2 regions of the Micrococcus endophyticus genome follow, and region 1 is predicted to be linked to the other one. Evidence: predicted binding sites of a transcription regulator. Region 1 holds the regulator's gene; the other holds the start of a gene.
What was found. Region 1 encodes LexA, which represses DNA repair genes until DNA is damaged. Its sites were predicted from a motif close to TCGAACANNTGTTCGA; they were not measured.
Positions count from the first base shown of each region.

Region 2: the regulator LexA is predicted to act here: its motif matches at 2,881-2,896, upstream of HDA33_RS04095 (DUF6504 family protein).

Region 1 is NZ_JACHMW010000001.1:1,254,204-1,260,764, forward strand. Features, by position in the region: gene HDA33_RS05715 (histidinol-phosphate transaminase) at 1-981, opposite strand, end outside; gene HDA33_RS05720 (peptidoglycan-binding protein LysM) at 1,025-1,399, opposite strand; gene lexA (transcriptional repressor LexA) at 1,701-2,417, shown strand; gene HDA33_RS05730 (ATP-dependent DNA helicase) at 2,499-4,610, opposite strand; gene hflX (GTPase HflX) at 4,607-6,229, opposite strand; gene HDA33_RS05740 (GNAT family N-acetyltransferase) at 6,298-6,561, opposite strand, start outside.
Region 2 is NZ_JACHMW010000001.1:909,584-916,144, forward strand. Features, by position in the region: gene HDA33_RS04090 (DNA polymerase III subunit alpha) at 1-2,428, opposite strand, end outside; gene HDA33_RS04095 (DUF6504 family protein) at 2,425-2,751, opposite strand; gene HDA33_RS04100 (DinB family protein) at 3,021-3,350, opposite strand; gene HDA33_RS04105 (SOS response-associated peptidase) at 3,554-4,372, opposite strand; gene HDA33_RS04110 (S-(hydroxymethyl)mycothiol dehydrogenase) at 4,487-5,581, shown strand; gene HDA33_RS04115 (MBL fold metallo-hydrolase) at 5,581-6,237, shown strand; gene HDA33_RS04120 (uridine kinase) at 6,270-6,561, shown strand, end outside.

The sequences.
Region 1 (6,561 bases):
GCGCCACACGTCCGCCGCATCCTCCAGGTGGCCGAAGAACACGAAGTTCGAGTCCGAGACGGAGGGCTCCAGCCCCAGCTCGCGCAGGGTCGCCACGATCCGATCGCGCTGGCCCTTGATGTCCTCCACGGTCTCCAGCAGGGCGTCCACGTGGTCCAGGGCCGCCTCCGCGGTGGCCTGGGTGACGGCGGAGAGGTGGTAGGGCAGGCGCACGAGGCGCAGCGCGTCCGCGACGGCGGGATCGGCGGCGAGGTAGCCCACGCGCGCGCCGGCGAGCGCGAACGCCTTGGACATGGTGCGGGTGACGATCAGCCGCTCGCGGCCAGGCAGCAGGGTGAGCGCGGAGCGGGTGCCGGCGAGGGCGAACTCGGCGTAGGCCTCGTCCACCACGATCATGGCCCCGGGTCCGCCGGCGGCCTCGTTCTCGGCCTGGGCCGCGTAGACGGCCTCGATGGTGGCCAGGTCCAGGGCGGTGCCCGTGGGGTTGTTCGGCGAGGCGAGGAACACCACGTGCGGGCGGTGCTCGCGGACCATGGCGGCGGCGCGCTCGGCGCTGAGGGTATGGTCGGCGGCGCGCCCGCCGTCGACGAACGCGGTGTCCGTGCCGCCGGCCAGCAGCGGGTACATGGAGTAGGAGGGCAGAAAGCTCAGCAGCGTGCGCCCGGGCCCGCCGAACGCCTGGAGGATCTGCTGGAGGATCTCGTTCGACCCGTTCGCGGCCCACACGTGGCCCTCGGTGAGTCCGTGGCCGAGGTAGCGGGCCAGGGCGCGGCGCAGCGCCGTGAACTCCCGGTCCGGGTACCGGTTGAGCCCGCCGGCCACGGCGGCCACCCGCTCGGCGATGGCCGTGGCGACCTCCTGCGGCACCGGATGCGTGTTCTCGTTGGTGTTGAGCATGTGCGGCACGTCCAGCTGGGGGGCGCCGTAGGGGCTCAGGCCGCGGAGGTTCTCGCGCAGGGGCAGGGAGCTGAGGTCGGTCATGCCCGCCAGTCTAGGAAGGGGCCGAGGCCGGCCCCGCCGTGCGTCACCGCGTGGCCGGGATGAAGAGCTCCTCGCCGAGGGCCGGGGCGCGGCCCTCCAGGCCGTTGAGCTCGTCGATGGCCGCGATCACCTCGTACACGTCCTCCTCGGGCGCGATTGTGGTGGCGATGGTCCAGAGGCTGTCCCCGGGCATCACGGTGACGGTCTGCGTGGCCGGCGCCGCGGTGTCCGCGGAGACGGCGGCCGGGGACAGCAGCACGCCCAGCAGGAAGGCCACGGCCAGGGTGGCCGCCGCGGCGGCGGCCATCACGGGGATCCCGCGCAGCAGCAGCCGGCCGCGGCGGGTCAGGCGGATGGCGGCCGGACGCCGCCGCGCGGCCGCGGGCGAACCGGCGAACTGTGCGGTCATGAGCGTCATGGTGTCCTCCTCTGAGGGCTTGCGCCCCGTGGCGTGATCGAACATCTGTTCGATTCCGTTCGAACCCATTTCTAGCACACGCGTTCGAGACACGCCACGCCCGGATCGAACATATCTTTGAATGCGACGGGGCTCTCCTCTAGGCTCGAGGCGACGCACGGACGCGCCGGCGCCGCCTCGTGAGCCCGCCATCAAGGACAGGCAACCATCGGGGGCGGACACGGTAAGCGGACGGCCGGCCGCCGGACGCCGGAGCACGAGGCCGGCCACCATCGACCCCCGGGAGAAACGGACGCCAGCCATGGCCACCACCGACGAGCAGCCGGCGTCGCCCGCGCCGCTCACCGACCGCCAGCGCCGGATCGTGCAGACCATCCGGGACGCGATCGCCGAGCACGGCTACCCGCCGTCCATGCGCGAGATCGGCGACGCCGCCGGCCTGGCCTCCCTCTCCTCCGTCACCCACCAGCTGGGCCGCCTCGAACAGCACGGCTACATCCGCCGCGACCCGGGGCGCCCGCGCGCCCTCGAGGTGCTGCTGGACGTGGACGGCACGCCGCTGGGCGAGGCCGCACCGCCCGCCGCCGCCGCGCCGTCGGGACTGCCGGCCATCCCGGCCTGGCACACGGGGGCGGAGGACGCGGACACCGTGCCCGTCCCGTGGGTCGGCCGCATCGCGGCCGGCGGGCCCGTGCTCGCCGAGCAGCAGGTGGAGGACGTCATGGCGGTCCCCCGGCGCCTGACCGGCGAGGGCGAGCTGTTCATGCTGCGCGTGACCGGCGACTCCATGGTGGACGCCGCCATCTGCGACGGCGATTGGGTGGTGGTGCGTCGCCAGGAGACCGCGGAGAACGGGGACATCGTGGCCGCGCTGCTCGACGACGAGGCCACGGTCAAGACCTTCCGCCGCCGCGACGGGCACACGTGGCTGCTGCCGCAGAACACCGCCTACGAGCCCATCCTCGGCGACCACGCCACCGTGATGGGCCGCGTGGTGACGGTCCTGCGCGCCCTCTGACGGGCGGGCCCTCCCCCGCACGCGGCTCCGGTCCGCGGCCGACCCTGGCCGCAGACCGGAGCCGTCGTCGTCCGGGTGCGGTCAGGACTCCGTCTCGGCCAGCCGGCCGAGGACGCCCAGGACCACCCCTCGGTCCGTGGTGCGCCAGAAGTCCGGCAGGGCGCTCGTGATGTAGCCGCCGTAGCGCTCCGTGGCCAGGCGCGAGTCCAGCACCGCGACCACGCCGCGATCGTGGACCGAGCGCACCAGGCGCCCGGCGCCCTGGGCCATTCGCACGGCCGCGTGCGTGGCCGAGATCCGCATGAACCCGTTGCCCCCGTGGCGTGCCACGTCCCGGGTGCGCGCCTGGGAGAGCGGGTCGTCCGGCCGCGGGAACGGGATGCGGTCGATCACCACGAGCCGGAGCGAGTTCCCGGGCACGTCCACGCCCTGCCACAGGCTCATGGTCCCGAACAGGGACGTGTCCGGCTCCTCGGCGAACTGGCGCACGAGGGCCGAGAGGGTGGCGTCGCCCTGGCACAGCACGGTGGCCTTGGGACCGAGCCGACGGCGCATCTCGGCGGCCGCGTCCTCGGCGGCCCGGCGCGAGGAGAACAGGCCCAGGGCCCCGCCGCCGGAGGCGCGCAGCAGCGCCTCGAGCTCGTCCAGGGACTCCGGCGAGGCCGTGCGCCCGGGGCGGGGCAGATGCCGGGCCACGTAGAGCACGCCCTGGCGCGGGTAGTCGAAGGGGCTGCCGACGTCGAGCGCTTCGAAGCGGGGCGCGTCCGCACCGGCGAGGCCGACGTCGCCGGCCACCGAGTCGAAGCGCCGCTCCCCCGCGCCCACCGTCAGGGTGGCCGAGGTGAGCACGGTGGTCGCCTTGCCGAACAGGCCCTCGCGCAGCTTGCCGGCCACGGAGATGGGGGCCACGAAGAGCTGCGGCGGGTCCGACTCGTCACCGGGCTGCCACCCGACCCCGGGCTCGAAGCGGCCGGGGCGGGTGGCCCACAGCACCTCCGGGAAGTCCGCCTCGGGGCGGGCGGCGAGCATGCGCTCCACCACCTCGAGCACCTCGAGCACCCGCGAGCGCGCCATCTGGCGTCCGCCGTCCGCGTCGGCTTCCTTGTCCTTGTCCTGGCCCAGGTCCGAGAGGCACTGGCGGGCCGCGGAGAGGACGGCGTTGAGCGCCTGCTCCTGCACCTCGTCCGGCCCGGCGGCCAGCAGGCCCGAGGGCGCGTCCGTGAACGCCCGGTCCAGGCCCGCCCCGGCCTCCATCAGGTCCTCGACGGCCACGGTGGTGTGCTTGCGCAGCGAGGTGGCGGCCCCGTGCACGATCGAGCCGGACAGCTGCCCGGTGACGGCGCCGGTGACCCGGTCCTGCAGCTCGTGGGCCTCGTCCACCACCACCGCGGAGTAGGCCGGCAGCACGGCCAGCCCCTCGAACGCGCTGATCGCGAGCATCGCGTGGTTGGTGACCACCACGTCCGCGTCCGCGGCGTCCGCGCGGGCCCGCTCCGAGAAGCACTCCTCGGCCATCGGGCAGCGGGAGGCGCCGAGGCAGTCGATCGCCGAGACGGACACCTGGCGCCAGGCCCGGTCCGTCACGGGCACGTCCAGGTCGTCGCGGTCCCCGGTCTCGGTCTGGTCCGCCCAGGCGCGCAGGTACATGACCTCCTTGCCCAGCAGCGAGCTCGGACCGCCCGTGCCGTCGGCGGCGGAGCCGAGCAGGCCGCCGTCGTCCGCCACGGTGAACAGGGCCTCCTCGCCCTCGTCCCCCGGGTAGCCGCCGTCCACCTTGTGCCGGCACAGGTAGTTGGAGCGGCCCTTCACCAGGGCCACGACCGGCTCGCGCGGCAGCTCGTCCTTGAGCGCCTCGACCAGGCGGGGGGCGTCCCGCTTCATGATCTGCGCCTGCAGCGCGAGCGTGGCGGTGGCGACGACGACGGGGTCCTCCTGCGTCATCGCGTGCTGCAGGGCGGGGATGAGGTAGGCGAGGGACTTGCCGGTGCCCGTGCCGGCCTGCACCAGCAGGTGGCGGCGCGACTCGAGGGCGCGCGCCACCTGCAGGACCATCTCGCGCTGGCCGGCGCGCTGCTGGCCGCCGGTCGCCTCGACGGCGGCGTCCAGCAGGCGCAGGGCCTCGCGCTCGTGGTCCGTGCGCGGCTGCGCGCCCTCGCCGGCCGCCGTCGTCCCCTCCGTCCCCGTGCCGCTCACGAGGCCGCCGGGTCCACGACGTAGTCCTCGTACTCCGGGGCCAGGTCCTGGCGCACGAGCACGGACAGGCGCGTGCCGCCCTCCTCGTAGCCCTCGGCCAGGATCTCCGCGTCCTCCGAGTGGAGGCGGGAGACGAGCTCGCCCCGGGTGAACGGGATGAGCAGCTCGAGGCGGACGTCCGGCCGCGGGATGGTGGCGGCGATCGCCCGCTCCAGCTCCTCGATGCCCTCGCCCGTGCGGGCGGAGACCACCACGGTGTGGGGCTCCTTCGCGCGGATGCGGGCGACGACGGCCGGGTCGGCCGCGTCCGCCTTGTTCAGCACGATGATCTCGGGGATCCGGTGGGCGTCCACCTCCGCGAACACGGAGCGCACGGCCGAGATCTGTCCCTCGGGGTCCGGGTGCGAGCCGTCCACCACGTGCAGGATGACGTCCGCGTCCGCGACCTCCTCGAGGGTGGAGCGGAACGCCTCGACGAGCTGCGTGGGCAGGTTGCGCACGAAGCCCACCGTGTCCGAGAGCGTGTAGCCGATGCCGTCCGGCGTCATGGCCTTGCGCACCGTGGGGTCCAGCGTGGCGAACAGGGCGTTCTCCACGAGCACCCCGGCGTGGGTGAGCCGGTTCAGCAGCGAGGACTTGCCCGCGTTGGTGTACCCGGCGATCGCCACCGAGGGCACCCGGTTGCGGCGCCGGTTGGCGCGCTTGGCCTCGCGGGCCGGCTTCATGCCGGCGATGTCCTTGCGCAGCTTCGCCATCCGCGTGCGGATGCGGCGGCGGTCCAGCTCGATCTTCGTCTCGCCGGGGCCGCGGGAGCCGATGCCCTCGCCGCCCGCGGCGCGGCCGCCGGCCTGGCGGGACATGGACTCGCCCCAGCCGCGCAGGCGCGGCAGCAGGTACTCGAGCTGGGCCAGCTCCACCTGGGCGCGGCCCTCGCGGGAGCTGGCGTGCTGGGCGAAGATGTCCAGGATCAGGGCGGTGCGGTCGATGACCTTCACGCGCACCACGTCCTCGAGCGCACGGCGCTGGGACGGGGCGAGCTCGGAGTCCACCACCACGGTGTCCGCGCCCGAGAGGGCGACGATCTCCGCCAGCTCCTGTGCCTTGCCCTTGCCCAGGTAGGTGGCCGGGTCCGGGGTGGCGCGGCGCTGGATGACGCCGTCGAGCACCTCGGAGCCCGCGGTCTCCGCGAGCGCGGCGAGCTCGCGCAGCGAGTTCTCCGCGTCCTCGGCCGTGCCCTCGGTCCAGACGCCGGCCAGCACCACGCGCTCCAGCCGCAGCTGGCGGTACTCGACCTCGGTCATGTCCTCGAGCTCGGTGGACAGGCCCTGGACGCGCCGCAGGGAGTGGCGCGCGGCGAGCTCGTCCTGGTCGCCGTCCGCCGCGGTGTGGCCGTCGCCGCCCTCGGCGAGGGCGAGCGCGCGGCCCGCGAGCGCGGAGGTCCGGTCCGGGGTGCCGGCGTCGGCGTCCCCGGCGGTCTCCGCGTCGGCGCGGCCGGGCGTGTCCGCACGGTCCTGCGCCTCGGAGCGGCGGGCGTCGTCGGCCGCGAGGATGCGGTCGATCACGGCCTGGATCTCGTCCTCGGAGCCGCCGGCGGGGGTGGGGTTCTTCTCTTCAGTCATGGTCTCCTCTGGGACGCCTCGCTCGGGCGTCCCGATGTCAGTTCAGGGTAGTGGGTGGGGCGGACGCGCTAGCCGGTCATCCCCACGGGGCGGACGTACCGGCTCACGCGGACCACCCGGTGGAAGCGTTCGCGGATCCACGCCTCGTCCTCGAGGGAGGCGTGGAAGAGCCCCTTGACGGGGGCCGAGAGGGCGGGCGGGGTCCTGATCAGGGCCGCGACGTCGTCGCCGTCCACCCAGCTCTCCAGGTGGACCTGGAGGTACACGTGGTCCCGGGCGAAGCCGTGCGCGCGGTACCAGGCGTTCGCCGCCTCGTCCTCGCGCGTCCACGC
Region 2 (6,561 bases), 340 kb from region 1:
TGGGCACGGCGAAGGCCGCGCCGTGGGCCTTGCAGAACCCGAAGGAGCCGAAGGCGGCCAGCGTGGCCCAGACCTCGTCGATGACGTCCAGGGAGTAGCCCCGGGCGAGGGCGCCGGCGCGGAAGGCCTCCTCCACGCGGTGCTCCTGCGGGCCGCCGAGGAGGCGGCGGTGCTCGTCGGCGCGGGCCAGCCCGCAGCCGGTCATCACGTCCATGGTCCGCAGCACCTGCTCGTGGAAGACCGTGACCCCGTGGGTCTCGGCGAGGACGGGGCGCAGGTCCGGGTGCGGGTAGCGGGCGGGGGCCCAGCCGTGCCGCTGCTCGAGGAAGGGCCGGACCATGTCCGACTGCATGGGGCCGGGCCGGAACAGGGAGATGTCCACCGTGAGGTCGTTGAACTCGCGGGGGGCGAGCTTGCCCACGAGCTCGCGCTGGCCGGGGGACTCGATCTGGAAGCAGCCGAGGGTGTGGGTGGTGCGGATCATCGCGTAGGTGGCCGGGTCGTCGAGGGGCACCTGCTCGAGGTCCACCCGCTCCCCCGTGGTCCGCTCCACCTCGGCGAGCGTGTACGCGATGGCGGACTGCATGCGCACGCCGAGGATGTCGAGCTTGAGGAAGCCCATGGGGTCCATGTCGTGCTTGTCGAACTGGCTCATGGGCAGGCCCATCCCGGAGGGCTGGACGGGGGTGCGGTGCAGCAGGGCGGCGTCCCCCAGGATCACGCCGCAGGGGTGCATGGAGATGTGGCGGGGCAGCCGGTCGAGGCGCTCGGTGAGGTCCACGAGCAGGTCCAGCTGACGGCTGCCCTCGGCGCGGCCGGACTCGATGCGGCGGGAGAGTCCGCCGAGCTCGGGCATGCGCTCGAGCGCCTCCCGGAAGCTGGAGGCGGAGAAGCGCCAGAGCTGCTTGGCGATGCCGTCCACCTCGGGCTCGGGCATGCCGAGGGCCAGGCCGGCGTCCCGGACGGCGCCGCGGGCCCGGTAGGCGTTCTGCATGCTCATCAGGGTGGTGCGCTCGGCGCCGAAGCGCTCGAAGACGGCCCGGTAGATCTCGTGGCGGCGGGCGGACTCCACGTCGATGTCGATGTCCGGGAGGGTGGAGCGGGCGTCGGAGAGGAAGCGCTCCATGATCAGGCCGTTGGCCACGGGATCCACGTTCGAGATGCGCAGCGCGTGGTTGACGAGGGAGGACGCGCCGGAGCCGCGGGCGGCCACGCGCACGCCCATGCCCTCGATGAGGTCCACGACGGCGGCGACGGTGAGGAAGTAGGAGGAGAAGCCCAGGCGCGTGATGATGCCCAGCTCGTGCTCGGCCCGGGCCTCGAGGTCGCGGGCCTCGGCGGCGGAGGTGAGGCGGCCCCCGGCGTGGAGGCGGGGGTAGCGGGCGGCGAGGCCGGCGTAGGTGCGCTCGCGCAGCACGCGCTCCGGCGGCCCCTCGATGCCGATGACGGCGGCCTCGGGCACGCGGGGCACGCCCCAGCCGAGGTCGGCCTCGGGGTCGAGGACGCAGGCCTCGGCGAGGCGGCGGGTGGCCTCCAGCAGCGGGGCGGCGCGCTCGTCCGCGGCGCTCGCCACCTCGTGGGCGACCCGGTGCATGGCGGCGGTGGGCTTGAGCCAGCCCTGGCCGTTGGGCTGGAGGTCGTGGACGGCGTCGAGGGAGCTGAGGGCGCGCACGGCGTCGAGGACGTCGGCGGTGGCGGCCCCGTCCGGGCCCGCGTAGCGCACGGCGTTGGTGAGGACCGCGGGCACGCCGGCCCGGCGGGCGGTGCGCAGTGCCTTCACCGCGTGGCCGGCGTCGAGGCGCCGGCCGGGGGCGGAGAGGTGGGTGACGACGTCCGCGTGGAGGCTGCCGGCGGGCAGGGCCGCCTTCCAGCGGCGCAGGGCGGCGAGGCCGGCGGCGGAGCGGCGGCGGGCCAGGTGGCGGCCGACGTCCGCGTCCGGGCCGACGAGGACGAACAGCTCGGGGGTGGGCGGGTTGTCCCGGTTGGCGGCGGTGGGGACCCGGCCGGCCGCGGCGGCGGCGAGCTCGGCGACGGAGGCCCACGGGCTGCCGCCCGCCGCGCCCCCGGAGGTGCGGGCGTGCGCCGCGGAGACGACCTGGCACAGGGCGCGGTAGCCGGAGCCGTGGCAGCCGCCGCGGGCGAGGACTACCACGCGCCCGGCGTCCTCCTCCGCGCTCCAGCGCACGGCCAGGTCCACGCCCACCACCGGGGCGATGCCGTGGCGCAGGCAGGCGCCCACGTGCTTGGCCATGCCGTAGAGCCCGTCCCGGTCGGTGCAGGCCAGGACGTCCATGTCCGCGGCCGCGGCGGCGGCCACGAGGTCCTCGGGCCAGCTGACCCCGTAGTGGGCGCTGAAGGCGGAGGCCACGTGCAGATGGGCGAACGGGGCGGCGGTGCGGCCGGCCGCGGCCTCGGGGACCGGGCTCACGCGGACCGCCTCAGGTCCCGGGCCTGCTCGTGGACGCGGACGAGCCGCCAGCGCCCGGAGTCCAGGTGGTGGGCGACGTCGACGGTCTGCACCGGCGCCGACCCGGCGCGGGCCAGGCGCACCTGCAGCCGCCAGATCTCGTGGTCCACGAGGCCGGCCCCGCGGCCCTTCTCCGCCCGGACCTCCTCGGCCCACCAGCGGCGGCGCTCGAACCAGCGCACGGGCGGCTCGGCGAGGACGTAGTCCCGCCCGTTCCACCGCAGTCCCTGCGGGGTGCCGTCCGCCGCGCGCTCCACCGCCACCGACTGTGTGAGGACTCCCATGCTGCTTCTCTCCCTCTGCACTGCTGACCGAGCCGACGGCGGACGCCGTCGGGCGACGGGAGTGCGGCCCGCCCGGCGAACCGGACGCGGGGAAGAAGTGGGAAGGTGGGGCCGCACCCCCGATCGTACTCGAACATGTGTTCGAATGCGACGGGTGTGACGCTAGGGCCCCGGGCGGACACGTTAAGCGGCGCGGGGTGCGGCGGGTCCGGCGTCGTCCCCCGCCCGGGACGGGTCACCGCACGGGACGGCTCACCACGCGGGACGGCTCACCACGCGGGCAGCGTCGGCAGCGGCCCGTCGGCCTCCACCTCGGAGCCGTCCCCGCGGGCGAGCCAGGCCAGCAGGCCCTCGCGCTCGGCCTCGACGCGCAGGGCGCCGTCGCCGATCGTCCACTCGTCCCCCTCCTCGGTCACGAGGGTCATGCCCGGCGCCTGCCGCACCCGCAGGGCGCGCACCGCCGCCTCCACGGCGTTGAGCAGGGAGCCCGGGTCGGCCTCCTCCACGGTCCACGCGGTGTCCAGGTCGCCGTGGTGCACCACCACCTCCGCGATCCGCAGGGCCACGAGCGAGGTGGCCGGCACCTCCATGCCCGCCACCTCGAGCTCCTCGACGGCGAGCCCGCCGCCCAGCCGGCCGGCCCGCTCGGCGAACAGCGCCGAGGCCGACCGCAGCCGCTCGAGCAGCGCCTCGCCCAGAGCCCCCGCCTCGCCCAGAGCCCCCGCCTCGCCCAGAGCCCCCGCCTCGCCCAGAGCCTCCGCCCCGACCCGAGCCCCCGTCCCGAGTCCCCGCCGCCTCGGCCTCAGAGCAGGGTGCCCTGCGCGGGCTTCTCCGCCTGGATCAGCTCGGGGCCGTCGTTGCGGACGTTCCCCACGGCCGTGCCCACGGGCCGCAGCACCCAGCCCGCCGCGACGTCGTAGGCTCCGGCGCACACCCGCCCCACGAGCGCGTCGGCCTCCTCGGCCGAGCCGAGCCGCCCCGGGGTCAGCCAGGCGTCCATGGTCTCCGCGTCCAGGGGCACCGGGAGGCGGTCGTGCAGGTCGCCGAGCGACCCCAGGACCTCGTCCTCGTCGTCCGCGTCCGGAGCGGCCATGGTGAGGATCGTCGTCGAGAGCACCCACGGGTCGCGCCCGGCCGCCTCGGCCTCGGGGTCCTGCCACCACTCGTAGAGCCCCGCGAACCAGATGACCGGCCCCTCGCCGTCGCCGGCGCCGGCCGGGTGCACATAGTGCGGCTGCTTCTTCGCGGCCTTCCCGTCCGGGCCCTTCGCCCCCGGAGCGGGGGCCTTCCACTCGTAGTAGCCCTCGACCGGCACGGCGCACCGCCGCGCGCGCACGGCGGCCCGGAAGGTGGGCTTGGAGGCCACGGTCTCGGAGCGGGCGTTGAACGCACGCGAGCCCACGGCCAGCTCCTTGGCCCATGGCGGGACCAGGCCCCAGCGGGCCACGTGCAGCTCCCGGCGCACGGCGCCGTCCGCCTCGCGCTCCAGCAGGATCGGCACGTCCGAGGTGGGCGCCACGTTCCAGCTGCGCCGCAGCTCCAGCCGCTCGTCCGGCAGCTCCCCGCCGCCGAGCGCCACCAGGTCACCGGCCGCCCGGGCCATCACATACCGTCCGCACATGCACCCCAGTGTGCACCGCCGCGTGCCCGCGGTCACCGGGCGTCCCTCCGTGCGTGCATCCGCCGCCCCGTGGTGGAATGGAGGCAAGTCACCCCATCGACCAGGAGGTCCCCCGTGCCCCAGAAGGTCCGCGGCGTCGTCGCCATGGCGAAGGACGCCCCCGTCACCGTCGAGACCATCGTCATCCCCGACCCCGGACCCGGTGAGGCCGTCGTGGACGTGAAGACGTGCGGCGTCTGCCACACGGATCTGCACTACGTCCAGGGCGGGATCGGCGACGAGTACCCCTACCTGCTCGGCCACGAGGCCACGGGTGTGGTCTCCGCGATCGGCGAGGGCGTCGACCACGTCAAGGTCGGCGACACCGTGATCCTCAACTGGCGCGCCGTGTGCGGCGAGTGCCGCGCATGCCGCAAGGGCGAGCCAAAGTACTGCTTCAACACCCACAACGCGACCCAGAAGATGACCCTCGAGGACGGCACGGAGCTGTCCCCGGCCCTGGGCATCGGGGCGTTCGCGGACAAGACGCTCGTCCACGCCAAGCAGTGCACCAAGGTCGACGGCGTCGACACTCCCGAGGAGCAGGCCGCGGTCGGCCTCCTCGGCTGCGGGATCATGGCCGGCATCGGCGCGGCCATCAACACTGGCGAGGTCAAGCGCGGCGAGTCCGTGGCCGTGATCGGCTGCGGCGGCGTCGGCGTGGCCGCGATCGCCGGGGCGAAGCTCGCCGGCGCCACCACGATCATCGCGGTGGACATCGACGCCAAGAAGCTCGCCAAGGCTAAGGAGCTCGGCGCCACCCACACCGTGAACTCGAAGGACGAGGACCCCGTGGAGGCCATCCGCGCGGCGACCGGCGGCTTCGGCGCCGACGTGGTCATCGAGGCGGTCGGCCGCCCGGAGACCTACGAGCAGGCGTTCTACGCCCGGGACCTGGCCGGCCGCGTCGTCCTGGTGGGCGTGCCCACCCCCGGCATGGAGCTGAAGCTGCCCCTGCTGGAGGTCTTCGGTCGCGGTGGCGCGCTGAAGTCCTCGTGGTACGGAGACTGCCTGCCCGAGCGCGACTTCCCGATGCTCGTGGACCAGTACCGCCTGGGCCGCCTGCCGCTGGACGAGTTCGTCACGGAGACCGTCGCCCTCGACGAGGTGAACGAGGCCTTCGAGACGATGAAGGCCGGTGACGTCCTGCGCTCGGTGGTGGTGCTCTGATGGCGCGCATCGACCACCTGGTCACCTCCGGCACGTTCTCCCTGGACGGGGAGACGTTCGACGTGGACAACAACGTGTGGATCGTCGGCGGTGCCGAGCAGTGCATCGTCATCGACCCGGCCCACGACGCCTCGGCCGTCTGGAAGAAGGTCAACGGCCGCCAGGTGCTGGCCATCGTCCTCACCCACGGCCACGACGACCACATCCGTCAGGTCCAGGAGTTCCGCCAGATGGTGGACGCCCCAGTGCTGCTCCATCCTGCGGACCGCATGCTCTGGGACGACGTGTTCCCGGACGAGGAGCCGGACGGCGCCCTCGCCGACGGTGACGTGCTGAAGGTGGCCGGCGTCGAGCTGCGGGTGCTGCACACCCCCGGTCACTCCCCCGGCTCGGTCTGCCTGTACGCCCCCGCCCTGGGCGAGGCCGGCGACGACGGCGCCCCGACGGGCGTCGTGTTCTCCGGCGACACCCTGTTCCAGGGCGGGCCCGGCGCCACCGGCCGCTCGTACTCGGACTTCGACACGATCATCGAGTCCATCCGCGAGCGACTGTTCCCGCTGCCGGAGGCCACCGTGGTCCACACCGGCCACGGCGACTCCACCACGATCGGCACGGAGAAGGCGCACCTGCAGGAGTGGATCGACCGCGGCCACTGAGGACGCGACGAGGTGGGGAAGAATGGTCCCCCGTGACCATCCTCCCCGCCTCGCCCCGCCCGTCTGTGATCCTGCTCGGCGGCGCGTCCGGCTCCGGCAAGTCCTACCTGGCCCGCCGACACGGCCGGCCCCACCTCTCGCTCGATGCCTTCTACCGTGAGCAGTCCGACGACGGCGCCGCGGGCGGGCCCGGCCCCGTGTTCCCGCGCACCCCGTACGGCGAGATCGACTGGGACCACCCCGGAACGTGGGATGAGCAGGCGGCCGTGGACGCCGTCGTCGAATTGCTCGAAGAGGGCGCCACGCGCGTGCCCGACTACGACA